DNA from 3 places in the Methylomonas sp. LWB genome. Region 2 is predicted to be linked to each of the others. Evidence: predicted binding sites of a transcription regulator. Region 2 holds the regulator's gene; each other region holds the start of a gene.
What was found. Region 2 encodes HrcA, which represses chaperone genes, less so after heat shock. Its sites were predicted from a motif close to TNTTAGCACTCNNNNNNNNNGAGTGCTAANA; they were not measured.

Region 1 (5,082 bases), on a different contig from region 2:
CGGCGTTAATCGGTTAGCCCCGTAATCGGCTAGGCGTTTTTCGACTTCTTCGGTCGCCAGGCCCTGGCCGATGTTGACGCGCAATTCGCGGAGCAGTCGATCTTCGGCGACGGCGTGCCAAACGGTTTTTTCGGCGGAGGGTGAACCGGCTTTGGCGGGTCGTTTTCTAATGGGCATCGGCTTCCTTGAGGCTGGCGAAAATTTGCGCTTGTTCCCCGGTAATTATAGGGTTATAGTCCGAATCGAGGCCTAAGGCCTTATTTTAGAAAAATAAAAACAAAACAATCGGAGGTAGTTATGGGTGGAGTCATCGAGCTGATGGTGCTGATGTTGATCATTGCCGTGTTCGCATTCGCGCCGCTAGGGTACTTTATTTACATGTATACGATGAAAAACGGCGAGCCTTTCGGCGACATCGAGCCGCATGGCGATAGCGAGTCGGCGTTGTTGAACAACGTTGCCAGAATCATTGAAATGGTCAGGCATAAAATCGGCAAATAAGTGTTAGGCGCATCGAAAAAGCCGGGGCAACCCGGCTTTTTTGCGACTATCGGTGTGAAACGCCGCCGCAGGTTGGGCAAGCCGGGTTGCGTTTTAGGCGCATGCCATGCCATTCCATCGTTAAACCGTCCAATAGTAGTAATCGGCCCGTCAACGGCTTGCCGCAACCGACTAGCAGCTTTATCGCTTCCAGCGCCTGCATGCTGCCGACGATGCCGGTGATTGGCGCTATCACGCCGTTTCTGGCGCAGTTTTGCAATTCCTCGCCGTCGTTTTGGTACAAACAGTTATAACACGGACTGTCGTCCCGGCCCGGTGTAAATACGCTGATTTGACCTTCGAAACGGATGGCCGCGCCCGACACCAGCGGTTTGCCGGCCGTTACGCAGGCGCGGTTGATCGCGAAACGGGTCGGAAAGTTATCGCTGCAATCCAGTACCAAGTCGGCTTCGGCAACTTCGCGCGTCAGAGTGTCTCCTGCCAGTTTTGCCTTGTGGGCCTCTACCGAGACCCCCGGATTGATCTTTTTCAAGGTCGCTCGGGTTGAAATCACTTTATCCAACCCTATATCGGCGGTGTCGTGAGCGATCTGGCGCTGTAAATTGCTCAAGTCCACTTGGTCGTCGTCGTAAACCACCAGTTTGCCGACGCCGGCGGCGGCCAGATACATCGCGGCCGGCGAGCCAAGCCCGCCCGCACCGACGATCAGCACCGAGGCGGACAGTAGTTTTTGTTGGCCGGCGATGTCGACCTGCGGCAGCATGATCTGACGGCTGTAGCGGAGTAATTGTTCGTCGTTCATATCTTGTAAGGCTGTCTGCAAGGACCAGATGATGCCAAAGAGCTTGACAGAGTGCAAAAGCGGGATATTATTAGCACTCGTCGATAGAGAGTGCTAATAACTCGGATGCGGTTTAAAAGCCGGTCCTTCGGATCGCTGGGGCTGAGTTTTAAAACGTTTCTTAACTTGTAACTTTAACTTTATCCATATTGAGGAGACCTTGATGAACATTCGTCCGTTACATGACCGTGTAGTCGTTAAACGCGTGGAAGAAGAAACCAAAACCGCCGGCGGCATCGTGTTGCCCGGTTCCGCGGCCGAAAAACCGAGCGAGGGTGAGGTGTTGGCGGTAGGTGCCGGCAAACCGCTCGATAACGGTCAAGTGCGCCCAATGGCGGTTAAAGTTGGCGATAAGGTGCTGTTCGGTAAATATTCCGGTACCGAAGTGAAAGTCGACGGCGAGCAATACATCGTCATGCGCGAAGAAGACATCATGGGTATCCTGGGTTAATCCCGGATTGCCTAACACACCACATTGATTTCAAACTCATTTTTAGGAATTAAGAAATGGCAGCAAAAGACGTAAAATTTGGTGGCGATGCCCGTGCATTGATGGTCGCGGGCGTTAATATTTTGGCCAACGCGGTAAAAGTCACCCTGGGCCCTAAAGGCCGTAACGCGGTTCTTGACAAAAGCTTCGGTGCCCCGACCATCACCAAGGACGGCGTATCAGTCGCGAAAGAAATCGAATTGAAAGACAAATTCGAAAACATGGGCGCGCAAATGGTCAAAGAAGTGGCGTCCAAAACCTCCGACGTCGCCGGCGACGGTACTACCACCGCCACCGTACTGGCGCAAGCCATCGTGAACGAAGGCCTGAAATCGGTTGCCGCCGGCATGAATCCGATGGATCTGAAACGCGGTATCGACAGTGCGGTAACCGCCGCCGTTGCTTCAATCGAGAAAGCGGCCATCCCTTGCAGCGATAGCAAAGCGATTGCACAAGTCGGCACCATCTCGGCCAACTCCGACGAGTCCGTCGGCGCGATCATCGCCGAAGCGATGGAAAAAGTCGGTAAGGAAGGCGTTATCACCGTCGAGGAAGGCACCGGTTTGAACAACGAACTGGACGTCGTCGAAGGTATGCAATTCGATCGCGGTTATTTGTCACCGTACTTCATCAACAAGCAAGAAAGCATGAGTGTCGAGCTGGACGATCCTTTCGTGTTGTTGTACGACAAAAAAATCTCCAACATCCGCGAAATGTTGCCGATTCTGGAAGGCGTGGCCAAATCAGGCCGTTCCTTGCTGATCATCGCCGAAGACGTCGAAGGCGAAGCCTTGGCGACGTTGGTGGTCAACAACATGCGCGGTATCGTGAAAGTCGCGGCAGTGAAAGCCCCTGGCTTTGGCGACCGTCGTAAAGCCATGCTGGAAGACATCGCGGTTCTGACCGGTGGCGTCGTGATTTCGGAAGAAGTCGGTTTGTCTCTGGAAAAAGCCGACATCAGCCAATTGGGTACCGCGAAACGCGTCCAAATCAATAAAGAAAACACCACTATCATCGACGGTGCCGGTGACGAAAGCCAAATCAAAGGCCGCGTCGCGCAAATTCGCGCGCAAGCCGACGAAGCGACTTCCGATTACGATCGTGAAAAACTGCAAGAACGTCTGGCCAAACTGGCTGGCGGCGTAGCGGTCATTAAAGTCGGCGCCGCGACCGAAGTGGAAATGAAAGAGAAGAAAGCCCGCGTGGAGGATGCGTTGCATTCAACCCGCGCCGCGGTTGAAGAGGGCGTCGTGGCCGGTGGCGGTACCGCGTTGATCCGCGCCTTGTCCGCGTTGGACGGCCTGAAAGGTATCAACCACGATCAAGACGTAGGTATTAGCATCCTGCGCCGCGCGATGGAAGAACCTTTGCGCCAAATCGTCACCAACGCCGGCGATGAAGCGTCCGTGGTACTGAACGAAGTCAAAAAAGGCAGCGGTAACTTCGGTTACAACGCGGCAACCGGCGAATACGGCGACATGATCGCGATGGGTATTTTGGACCCCGCGAAAGTCACCCGCTCCGCGTTGCAAAACGCCGCATCCGTGGCTGGTCTGATGATTACCACCGAAGTAATGATCGCCGACGCGCCGGCCGACAACAAAGCTCCGGCAATGCCTGACATGGGCGGCATGGGCGGCATGGGCGGCATGATGTAATCGTGCCGTTTAGCTCACGCTAAATCAACCCCGGTCTTCGCAGGAAGCCGGGGTTTTTTATTGCCGGCGGAAAGATCGGCGCGAAGAAAAAAGGTGGCAGTGGTGGTGCAAAACTTCTCGGTGTTGATTGCCGACGACAACGACCTCAATCGCTGGTTGTTGCGCGAACAACTGGAAAATTGGACGGGCAATATCCACGAAGCCAGCGACGGTTTGCAAGCTTGGCACACGTTGCGACAGACCGAATTCCGCATCGTATTCCTGGATGTGAATATGCCGGGACTCGACGGTCTGGCGTTGATCGACAAATTGCGTACTAGCGAAGTGAGCTGGAGCGGTGTTCCGGCCGTAGCGGTGACCGCTCATGCCGGCGAGGACCAACGTCAGGCCGCGATGGCGGCCGGATTTGACGATTATTTGGTAAAACCTATCCGGCTGGAGCACTTGCGGCAAGTCCTGGACCGATGGTTGGAGCCCGAGAGGCCCGGTGAATACGGTGCTTGTCTGTTGCGTAAAACCGGCGACAACCGCCGCCTAACGTTTAATTTGTTGGAACAGTTTTTCGCGGAATTGCCCGGCCAAGTTGCCGACATAGATGACGCGCTGCAGCAGGGGCGCGACGAAGAGGCCTGGAAGATCGTGCATAATTTGCACGGCACGTTTTGCTTTTTCGAGTTCGCCGATTGCCGGGCGCTAGTGGCGGCGTTGGAAACGGCTATCAAACATGATTCACGGTTGGTTCCGGCGAGTTTTCGAGCATTTCAAGTCAGAATGACATGGCTAACGGCGAACAAAGCTGCCGTTATGCAAGGCTTGATTGCCGACTAAACCAAGACAAGACCCTTATTTCAGCTCGTCCAGCAGGGCTTGAGCGGCGGCTTGCTGTTGTTTGGAGCCCTTTTCGAGGACATCGTTGGCGATGGATTTCGCGGTTTCGGTATCGCCCATGTCGATGTAGGCTTTGGCCAGATCGATTTTGGTCTCGAATTCGTCCATATCGGTCAGGTCGGCAACGCCTAAGTCGGGCGTGCCGTCCGCGCTGGTCGGTACGATCGGCGCGTCGAAGTCGAAATTGAAATCGAACTCGTCGTCGCTGGTCGTCAAACCGGGCGATTCGCTGGTGCTGGCAGATTTAGAGTTATCCTCAAAACCGGAAAAATCGAAACTATCCAGTTCTAGGGTTTCAATGGTTGGCGACGTGTCCTTGGGTTTCGGTTTGGCGGGTTCGGAAAAATCCAGTTCGAAGTCGAAATCGAAGCTGTCCGGCACCGTGGAACTTGCCGTCTGTTTCGGATCGGCGGCTTTGTCCGCGGGAATTTCCAGGCCCGAAAGGTCGAACGACTCTAGTTCCAGCTCCGTGCCGGCCGGCGTGGGTTCCGGTGTTCTGTGGGACTGTTTAGGGAGGGGCGCTTGCTCGACATCGAAGTTGAAGTCGAAACTTTCCAACTCGTCGGTATCGGTCGCGAGCTGCTTAGCGCTAGCCGGTTCGTCCTGGGGTAGCTCGGTCGGCGTTTCCGGAGCGGTCAAAGAGAACTCAAAGCTCTCGATTTCAGGTTCCGCGCGAGCCGTTGTCGGCGTGACCGCTTCGGTAA
Region 2 (5,082 bases):
GCTGATGGGCTTGCGAAGCGACTTGCGGCAAGTGCGTGACGCACAGCACTTGCCGGTTCAAACTCAGCCGGCGCAGCTTTTGCCCGACGATCTCGGCGATGCCGCCGCCGATGCCGGAATCGACCTCGTCGAAGATCATCGTCGGCGTGGTTTTATCGGTGCTGGTCGTGACTTGTATCGCCAGGCTGATCCGCGACAGCTCGCCGCCCGACGCCACCTTGGCCAAGGGTTTGGCGGGCAAGCCCGGATTGGTGCTGATCAGAAACTCGATCCGATCCAGGCCGTTGCGTTGCGGCTCGTTGCCATCCTCCCGGTCGAGCTTGACCAGGAACTCGCCGTGCGGCAGGCCCAATTCCTTGATTGCGTCGGAAATGCGGTGCTGCAACTCGTCGCCGGCCCGGCGCCGGCTGGCGGATAATGCCGTCGCCAATTCGCGGTATTGCGCCAGCAGACGCTCGCAATCGGCTTGCAGAACTTCGATGCGCTCGCCGCTATGGCTGAGATTGTTCAACTCCAGCGCGAATTGCTCGGCCAGCGCCGGTAATTCCTCGGCTGGTACCTTGTGTTTGCGGCTCAGGCGTTGAATCACGCCAATCTGGTTTTCCAGCCAGCTCAGTTGGCCGGGATCGGCTTCCTGATTCTCCAGGAAGCGCCGCAGTTGTTGGGTGGCTTCGCCGATCTGGATTTCGGCGTCGCTCAGCAATTCGACGATGCCGTTCAATTCGGCGGCGTATTGGCTTAATTCGCCGACCGAGTGGATCACGTGACCCAGCATGTCGGCGACCGATTGCTGGTCGTTGTCGTAGAGGATGTCGAGCTGTTGTTGACCGACGCCCAAAATTCTACCCAGGTTAGCCAGTTTGTTGTGCTCGTCGGCCAGGGCCTGATAATCGAAATTTTCCAGATCCAGTTGCTGCAACTCTTCTAGCTGATAACGCAGCAGCTCCTCGCGTTCGGCTTGGTCACTGCCGGATTTTTGTAGTTGTTGCAGTTCTTTATGGGCTAGCCGCCAGTTTTGTTGGCAGGCGTTCAGATCGTTGAGCAATTCGGCGTGGTCGGCGAATCCGTCCAGCAGCAGACGCTGTTCGTCGGCATCGAGCAGCGTCAAATGGGCGTGTTGGCCGTGGATCTCGACCAATTGCCGGCTTAACGTTTGCAGTGTTTGCAGATTGACCGGCCGGTTGTTGATATAGGCCTTGGAGCGGCCGTCTTCGCTAACGGTGCGACGGACCAGGCATTGGCCGTCGTCGTCCAATTCGTGGTCGATCAGCCATTGGCTAACCAGCGGCGCCTTGGATAGATCGAATTCGATGTTGATTTCGGCGCGCTTGCTGCCGGGGCGCACGTAGCCGGAATCGGCGCGATCGCCCAACGCCAAGCCCAGCGCGGTCAGCAATATCGATTTGCCGGCCCCGGTTTCGCCGGTCAGCACCGACATACCGGGTTCCAGGTCCAGGTCCAGTTTGTCGACCACGGCCAGATCGAGAATGTTCAGGTTCAACAGCATGTCATTTGGCGGAATAACCGCCGCTCCAGTTCAGTTTGCTTCGCAGAATGTGGAAGAAATCGTGGTCTTCCGGGTGCAGAATGTTAATCGGTTTGTCGGCTTTTCGAATGACGATCGTGTCGTTAATGCGCACGTCCGGGATTTCTAAATGATCGCAGGTGACCAGCGCGTTGATTTGCTTGGTCTGGCTGAAACGGATCTCGATCGTGGCCTTGTCGTCGATGACGATGGAGCGATTGGACAGCATGTGCGGATTCAGCGGGACCAGTACCAGTGCATTTAGGGTTGGATGCAGAATCGGTCCGCCGGCCGACAGCGCATAGGCGGTCGAACCGGTCGGTGTCGCGACGATCAGGCCGTCGGAACGCTGGGTGTTCAGGAACACGCCGTCGATGCTGGTGACGATTTCGATCATGCTCGGCGTGACCCAACGATGCACGACGACCTCGTTGACCGCGGTCTGGCGATGGATGAGTTCGCCGTCGCGGATGATGGCGGCCTGTAACAAATGACGCTGTTCGGTCTGGTAGCGGCCGTCGAGGATTTGCGCCAGGCGGCTCAGCAACTGGTCCGGAGAAATGTCCACCAGAAATCCCAGTCGGCCGAGGTTGACGCCGAGCAGCGGAGTGTCGAAATCGGCGGCGGCGCGGGCGGCGGTCAGGAACGTGCCGTCGCCGCCGACCGCGATCAGCAGATCGCAGCATTCCGGCAGCCGGTTGATGTGCATGCCGACGACGCCTTCGGCTTCGATTAGCTCGGCGCTTCGGCTATCGGTGGTCACCGAGTGACCGCGCTGCAGCAAAAAGCGGTAGAGCTCGCTGAGCGTGGCGGCGATACCCGGATCGCCGAATTTACCGATGATGCCGATGCGTTGAAAGGGTGAAGGCATGTCTGAGCCGGGATTCAAAAATGCTTGGGATTATACAAACAATTCGAGCAGGCACTAGCGAAGCTTCGCGCTCGGCGTCGCGGGCGCGGCCGGAATATCGGCGTCGGCCAAATTCCGTGCGGTTCGGTGTCGTTAACACCCTGAATTTGTTGCCAGGTAATGGGCCGTGCCGCGACCGGGCGTCTGGCCAATGTCTGAAATCGGACGCTATCCATCGGCATTGCGAATGCTCGAGATCCCCGACAGGCTTGGGTTCGCACGGATTTTAGGCGGATTGACAAGGCTCCGGGCACCTGTTAGCTTTCCCCTCTGGCACTCGTTACGTTGGAGTGCTAACGAATTTTCTAGGGTGTCAATGTGGCTAGCGGACCGGATTTAAACGAAAGATCGGCGTATTTGCTGAAGGCCTTGGTTGAGCGTTATATACAAGACGGTCAGCCGGTCGGCTCGCGGGTATTGTCCAAGGATCCGCTGCTTAAGCTCAGTCCGGCCAGCATTCGCAACGTCATGGCCGATCTCGAGGAAATGGGCTTGATCCATTCGCCGCACACCTCGGCGGGCCGGGTACCGACCGTGGCCGGATACCGTTTGTTTGTCGATAGTCTGTTGACGGTCAAGCCGCTGGCGTCCAGCGACCTGGATCAATTGCAAAGCGGCTTGCTGGCCGATGCGGACAAAACCGGCGACGTGCTGAGTAAGGCCTCCAGGCTGCTGTCGGATATGACCCATATGGCTGGTGTCGTCACCCTGCCGCGCCGTGAGATGGTCACGTTGCGACATATCGAATTCCTGCCGATGTCCAGCATGCGCGTACTGGTGATTTTTGTCACCGACGGCGAGGAAGTTCATAACAAAATCATCCATACCCAGCGTCAATTTAGCCCGGCCGAACTGCAACAGGCCGCCAATTACTTGAATTCGGTTTACGCCGGCCTCAGTCTGGCCAAGATCCGCGAGCAAGTGTTGCGGGAGATGGAGCAGGATCAGCAGCGCGTCAATCAAGGCATGATAGACGCGGTCAGCATGGCGCAACTGACGTTCGCCCAACAACCCAACGACGATTACGTGTTGAGCGGCGAAACCAATCTGATGGGCTTTTCCGAATTGTCCGACATGGACCGTCTAAAACAGCTGTTCGAGGCGTTCAGCCAAAAGCGCGGCGTGATCCATTTGCTGGATCAATGCCTGTTGGCCGACGGCGTGCAGATTTTTATCGGCGAAGAGTCCGGCTACAGTGCATTCGACCATTGCAGCTTGGTCACGGCGCCTTATTCGGTCAACGACGAGGTGGTTGGCGTGTTGGGAGTGATCGGCCCAACCCGGATGGCGTACGAAAAAGTGATTCCGTTCGTCGACGTGACGGCAAAAATATTGGGCGCGGCCTTGAATCCCAAATAATCGCCCTTATCGTAAGGCCGACCTAATATTTTAAGAACCACGGAGTCCCAAATGAGCCATCAGCAATCGAGTCACGAACAGCAATCCGACGCCGAATTGATCGCCGAGGTGCTGGAGCAGACCAAAGAAGCCGGCGAAGACGTTGTTGCCGAGGCAACCGAGGCCGGCGAAGTCAGCATCGAAAGCCTGCGGCAACAACTGGAGCAAGCCCAACAACAAGCCGCCGCGAATCTGGACAAGGCTTTGCGCGTGCAGGCCGACATGGAAAATCTGAAAAAACGCGTACAAAAGGATTTGGACGACGAGCGTAAATACGGCTTGGCCAAGTTCGCCAAGGAATTGCTTAGCGTGTTGGACAGTCTCGAGCTTGGCGTGCAGGCGGCGACCGCCGATAGTCCGGAAGTGGCTAAATTGCGCGAAGGCAGCGTGCTGACCATTAAGCAATTCGAATCGGTGTTCGCCAAATTCAATATCGAAGTCCTCGATCCGACCGGGCAAGCGTTCAATCCCGAATTGCATCAAGCCATGGCGATGCAGCCCAGCGCCAGCGCCGAACCCAATACGGTTTTGAACGTGTTTCAAAAAGGCTATATCTTAAACGGCCGTTTGCTGCGCCCCGCGATGGTGGTGGTGGCCAAGGCCGAGGACAAACCCGCCGACAGCGCGAAAGTTGACGAACAGGCTTGAAATTTCATTGATCAACCGCATATCGCAAATAACTTTTTAACTAATACCTAATTCAAGTCTGGAGAATCTCAATGGCTAAAATCATCGGAATCGACCTAGGAACCACCAACTCCTGCGTCGCGGTCCTGGAAAACGGCACCGCGCGGGTTATCGAAAATAGCGAAGGTGCCCGCACCACGCCGTCCATCATCGCCTTCACCGGCGACAACGAAGTGTTGGTCGGTCAGTCCGCCAAACGTCAGGCGGTGACCAATCCTGAAAACACCTTGTTTGCGATCAAGCGTTTGATCGGCCGCCGTTTCAAAGAAGACGCGGTACAGAAAGACATCAAGATGGTGCCTTACAAAATTATGGAAGCCAACAATGGCGACGCTTGGGTCGAGTGCCACGGTAAAAAAATGGCGCCGCCGGAAGTGTCTTCCCGCGTGTTGATGAAGTTAAAAAAAGATGCCGAAGCCTTCCTGGGCGAAGAAGTCACCGAAGCCGTGATTACCGTACCGGCTTACTTCAACGATTCGCAACGCCAAGCGACTAAAGACGCCGGCCGGATCGCCGGTCTGGACGTGAAACGCATCATCAACGAGCCGACTGCGGCGGCGTT
Region 3 (5,082 bases), on a different contig from region 2:
CGGTCATCGCGATGTCCGCTTCGCGGTCGCCGTAATAACACGCCGGATCGTACATCAGCGGTTGGCCTTGCGCGTCGCAGCCGGCGTTGCCGCCCCATAAATCGCCGTGCAACAGCGAAGGGTGGGGGCGGTAATCGCTGAAAAATTCGCCGACGCGTTCCCGCAAGCGTTCGCCCAGGCTTTGCAACGGGCCGCCATGGCCGTTTTCGGCGGCGATGCGCAATTGTTCGCCCAAGCGGCGGTCGCGCCAAAATTCGACCCAGTCGTCGGCGCGCCGGTTGAATTGCGGCGTCGAACCTATCGTATTGTCGCGATGCCAGCCGAACCAGGGCTGGCGTATCCGGTGCAAAGCGGCCAGCGCTTCGCCGAAGCGGCCGGCGGCGGTCGAATGCAGCGGGCCAAGCTCGACAAAGTGCAACACCAGATAGGATTGGTCGGCGAAACGGCCGTGGCAAATCGGCTCCGGTACCTCGACCGTGCCGGATTCGCGCAGTTCGCGCAATCCGGCGGCCTCGGCGGCGAACATGTCCGCCAGCGACGCCCGGTTCAGCTTGACGAACCAATCCACCCCGTCGGCTCGCAAGCGGTAAGCGGCATTGATGTCGCCGCCGCCGACGCTGGCGATGCGCGGATTTTGCAGCGTGCGGCCGGTGGTTTGTTGCAAATGTTGTAATAGTTCAGCGTTCAAGGTCATTTCGTTTCCAGTGCGGCGGATCAATCCCAAGCCGCTTCGTAAATGCTTTCGATGGGGATATTCAGTTCAACCGATGCTAGCGGGATCGTGGCGCCGTCGGTGTATATATTCATGTCCCAACCGTCGTCGGTACGCCGGTAAACGCGCACGTCCATGCAGCTTTGCGCGACCAGTACATATTCTTGCAGGCTGTCCAGTGACTGGTATAGCTGGCGCTTGTCCTCGCGGTCGAATTTGGCGGTGGAATCCGATAGGACTTCGACGACCAGTTTCGGCTGTTCGCGGAAATGGCTATCCGGCGCGGTCTCGCAAGTGACCATCAGATCGGGGTAAAAATACGCGTCCGCCGCGGCGACCTTCAATTTGACGTCGGACATGAACACTCGGCACGGCGTGCCGCGCAAGTGCTCCCGAAACAGCATGTAGAGGTTGCCGGCGATGAGGTTATGGCTGTCGCTGGTGCCGGTTATCGCGAACACCTCGCCGGCTAGATATTCGTGTTTGACAGGGCTGGACAATTCCATTTGCAGATAATCTTCCGGCGTCAAGTGGTTCGATTTGGGCATCGGTACGGACATGGGACGCTCCTGATCCTTAGGCTAGAAATATTTCTTATTGTTGATGGGATTGCCGGGTTTTGCAATCGGCGAATCGGCATTGCGGTTTATACGCGGATGTGCCGGACGCCAGTGGCGGGCTAATCGCTCTTCGCGATTGTCGAATCCCAGTCGATGCGGCATTTTTCGCAGGTGAAGTGAATGGTCTCAGGCGCGCTAAGCCGTTTAGTACGCCGGTGCATCCATCGGTTGCAAGTCGGGCACTTGGCGACGTACATACGTAGCGCTCCGATCAGCATCACAAAAATCCACATCATCATTAGCACGGCAATGCTTATTGTCTCCAGCGATTCGTCGTTCGGCTGATATGCGGCATAAAATGAGTATGCAAAGGGCACTACCGAAACCGCAAGAATCGACAGCATAACCTTCAGTGAGGTTTTAGCGTGGGTAGGATGAATTCGAGGAGTCATGTGGCGGCCAGACGCTGAAAGTTATTGGTACCGGAGCGCAACGTAGTGGAAACCGACGCTGCGCGGCTTTATCGCGGAGCGTCATGTTGACCGTTATGTTAGGGTGGCATTACGCACCACTTCGGCTAGGACCGTAGGGTGCATAAGCGATAGCGTCATGCACCACAGATCGAAAAGTCAAATGGCGGAAGGCGTTGCGCTTTTCCACCCTACCTACTCATAGGCCAAATTCAAATCACTTCCCCCAACTATCCCTCAACGTTACCGTCCGGTTAAAAACCAATTTCCCCGGCTTACTATCGACGCTGTCGGCGCAGAAATAGCCGGTGCGTTCGAATTGGTAACGGGTATCGGGCGTGGCGTTGGCTAGGCTGGCTTCGACGCAGGCGTCTGTCAAGACTTCCAGCGAGTCGGGGTTGATGCCGTCCAGGAAGTTGTCCAGGGTGTCCGGGTTAGGGTGGCTGAACAGGCGGTCGTAGAGGCGGATTTCCGCCGACAGTGCGTGTTGCTCGGAGACCCAGTGAATCACGCCCTTGACCTTGCGGCCTTCCGGGTTCTTGCCCAGCGTGGCCGGGTCGTAGCTGCAACGCAGTTCGACGACATTGCCGGCGGCGTCTTTAATGACTTCCTCGCATTTGATCACGTAAGAACCGCGCAAGCGCACTTCGCCGCCGGGCACCAGACGTTTGAAGTCTTTCGGCGGGTTTTCCATGAAGTCGTCTTGTTCGATCAATATCACTTTGCCGAACGCCACTTCGCGGCTGCCCATTTCCGGTTTTTGCGGGTGGTTGGCGATTTGGTAAGTCTCGCTCTTGCCGTCTTCCCAGTTAGTGATGACGACGGGCAACGGCCGCAAGACCGCCATCGCCCGTAACGCGTTGTCGTTGAGGTTGTCGCGGATGCAGGTCTCCAGAAAGCTCATTTCTATCCAGGAGTTTTTCTTGGTCACGCCGATGCGCTCGCAGAAATCGCGGATCGCTTCCGGCGGTACGCCGGCGCGGCGCAGGCCGGAGATGGTCGGCATGCGCGGGTCGTCCCAGCCGGTGACGTGTTTTTCGGTGACCAGTTGCAGTAGTTTGCGCTTGCTGACGATGGTGTATTCCAGTTGCAGGCGGGCGAACTCGATTTGCTGCGGGTGGCACGGCGTTTTTAGTTCGTCCAAGACCCAGTCGTAGAGCGGGCGGTGGTCTTCGAACTCCAGCGTGCAGATCGAGTGGGTGATGCCCTCCAGCATATCCGACAAACAGTGGGTGTAGTCGTACATCGGATAGATGCACCAGGCGTCGCCGGTGCGGTGGTGATGAGCACGGCGGATGCGGTAAATCGCCGGGTCGCGCATATTAATGTTGGGCGAAGCCATGTCGATTTTGGCACGCAGCACGTATTGGCCGTCGGCGAACTCGCCGGCGCGCATGCGTTGGAACAGGTCCAGGTTTTCTTCGATAGGGCGGTCGCGGTCCGGGCTAGGCTTACCGGGTTCGGTCAGCGTGCCGCGATCCAAACGCATTTGTTCCGGCGTGGAACTGTCCACGTAAGCCTGACCTTGCATAATCAATTGCACCGCATAGTCGTACAAGGTCTCGAAATAATCGGAAGCGTGGTATTTGCCGGCCCATTGGAAGCCCAGCCAAGCCACGTCGCGCTCGATCGATTCCATATATTCGACGCTTTCCTTTTCCGGATTGGTATCGTCGAAACGCAGATTGCAGGTGCCGTTGTTTTCGGCGGCTAGCGTAAAGTTCAAGCAGATCGATTTGGCGTGGCCGATATGCAGATAGCCATTGGGCTCGGGCGGGAAGCGGGTGGCGACCCTGCCGTTGTTTTTAGCGGCGGCCAAATCCTCGGCGATGATGTGGCGGATGAAATTCGAAGAAACGGGGCTATCGGTCGCTGACATGGAGTAGGAAACGGGAAATTGGATAAAGCCGCAAATTTCGCGGGGTTGAACACTGTCGGCCATTTTAACGAGTTTAAACGGTACTCGCAAAGTGGCCGAACCGGTCCGGACGCGGCGAATATTCGCCGAAAATGCCGCTAACTTTTTGACTGAGAAGATTTTTATCAAATTATTAGCACTCTCTGTATTCGAGTGCTAGAATTCTGTCAACACATAAACCATCAACGGAGTCTAGGCTGTTATGAATAACTCTTTGGCTTTGCCGATCAACTTGTCGGTCGGGACATTCGATAATTATTTAAGCGTGATTGCCCGGATGCCCAAATTGAGCGCCGAGCACGAATATGCGTTGGCGGTCCGTTATCGCGACCTCGGCGATCTGGAAGCCGCCAAGGAACTGGTTATGTCCAATTTACGTTTTGTCGCCCACGTTGCGCGCGGTTATGCCGGTTACGGCTTGCCGATGGCGGACATCGTTCAGGAAGGCAATATCGGTTTGATGAAAGCGGTCAAACGTTTCGATCCGGATTTGGGCGTGCGGCTGGTGTCGTTCGCGGTGCATTGGATCAAAGCGGAAATCCACGAATACGTGATCAAAAACTGGCGTATCGTTAAGGTGGCTACCACCAAGGCGCAACGTAAATTGTTCTTCAATTTGCGGAAGCTGAAGAAAGACCTGAGCTACCTGAGCCGCGACGATGCCGAGGCGATTGCCGAAAATCTGGATGTCGACGTCAAAACCGTTTACGAGATGGAACGCCGTCTGGACGGGAGAGACGTGGGATTGGAGCCCAGCGACGACGATAGCGACAACTCGCCGGCGCCGATTGCCTATCTGGAGCAGCAGGGCGCCGATCCGGCCTTACTGTTGGAGACTAGCGATTGGGAACACCGTAAGGAAGAGCTATTGCTGGACGCAATGGCGGGACTGGACGAGCGCAGCCGCGATATTCTCGCCAGCCGCTGGCTGGTGGAACAAAAAGCCACCTTGCATGAGCTGGCCGAGCGCTATCAGGTCTCCGCCGAGCGGATACGTCAGCTCGAACAAAACGCGATGAAAAAACTTAAAGCGGCGGTGATGTTGGAAGCTTAAGGACACGCTAGGGTTTTCAATGCGACAAGGACGCGCCGCGCTCTAAGTAGGGCGAGGCGAAAATGAAAACTCTAAACCTCGCAATTAAAAAGAGGTTGCGCGGTAATAAAATTGCAGTATAATGGTTGCTTCTGTGCCGGGGTGGTGAAACTGGTAGACGCGCCGGATTCAAAATCCGGTTCCTTCGGGAGTGTCGGTTCGATTCCGACCCTCGGTACCACAGATTTATGCACGCAAGTGCAACGAAGTCCAAAAACCCGCAAGCTGTCTGGCTTAGCGGGTTTTTTATTGTGCAAAGAAGTGCAACGAAATGCAGGGGCATGCGAGCAAAAGTGTGTCCTTACCTATAATGGCGCTCGGCGAGGACA

Region 1: groES (co-chaperone GroES) is a predicted target of HrcA. The motif match lies at 1,372-1,402, and genes of this name have one in related genera.
Region 3: rpoH (RNA polymerase sigma factor RpoH) is a predicted target of HrcA. The motif match lies at 3,792-3,822, and genes of this name have one in related genera.

The regions. Positions count from the first base shown of each region.
Region 1 covers NZ_MKMC01000003.1:82,613-87,694, reverse strand. Annotated here, with positions in the region: gene BJL95_RS01145 (cation-transporting P-type ATPase) at 1-177, opposite strand, end outside; gene BJL95_RS01140 (hypothetical protein) at 298-501, shown strand; gene BJL95_RS01135 (molybdopterin-synthase adenylyltransferase MoeB) at 548-1,303, opposite strand; gene groES (co-chaperone GroES) at 1,506-1,793, shown strand; gene groL (chaperonin GroEL) at 1,850-3,490, shown strand; gene BJL95_RS01120 (response regulator) at 3,584-4,318, shown strand; gene BJL95_RS25870 (FimV/HubP family polar landmark protein) at 4,334-5,082, opposite strand, start outside.
Region 2 covers NZ_MKMC01000005.1:8,681-13,762, reverse strand. Annotated here, with positions in the region: gene recN (DNA repair protein RecN) at 1-1,507, opposite strand, end outside; gene BJL95_RS02260 (NAD(+) kinase) at 1,509-2,396, opposite strand; gene hrcA (heat-inducible transcriptional repressor HrcA) at 2,754-3,794, shown strand; gene grpE (nucleotide exchange factor GrpE) at 3,846-4,481, shown strand; gene dnaK (molecular chaperone DnaK) at 4,553-5,082, shown strand, end outside.
Region 3 covers NZ_MKMC01000023.1:252,683-257,764, forward strand. Annotated here, with positions in the region: gene BJL95_RS11720 (fructosamine kinase family protein) at 1-694, opposite strand, end outside; gene BJL95_RS11725 (Uma2 family endonuclease) at 715-1,272, opposite strand; gene BJL95_RS11735 (glutamine--tRNA ligase/YqeY domain fusion protein) at 1,960-3,621, opposite strand; gene rpoH (RNA polymerase sigma factor RpoH) at 3,863-4,714, shown strand; tRNA gene BJL95_RS11745 (tRNA-Leu) at 4,850-4,934, shown strand.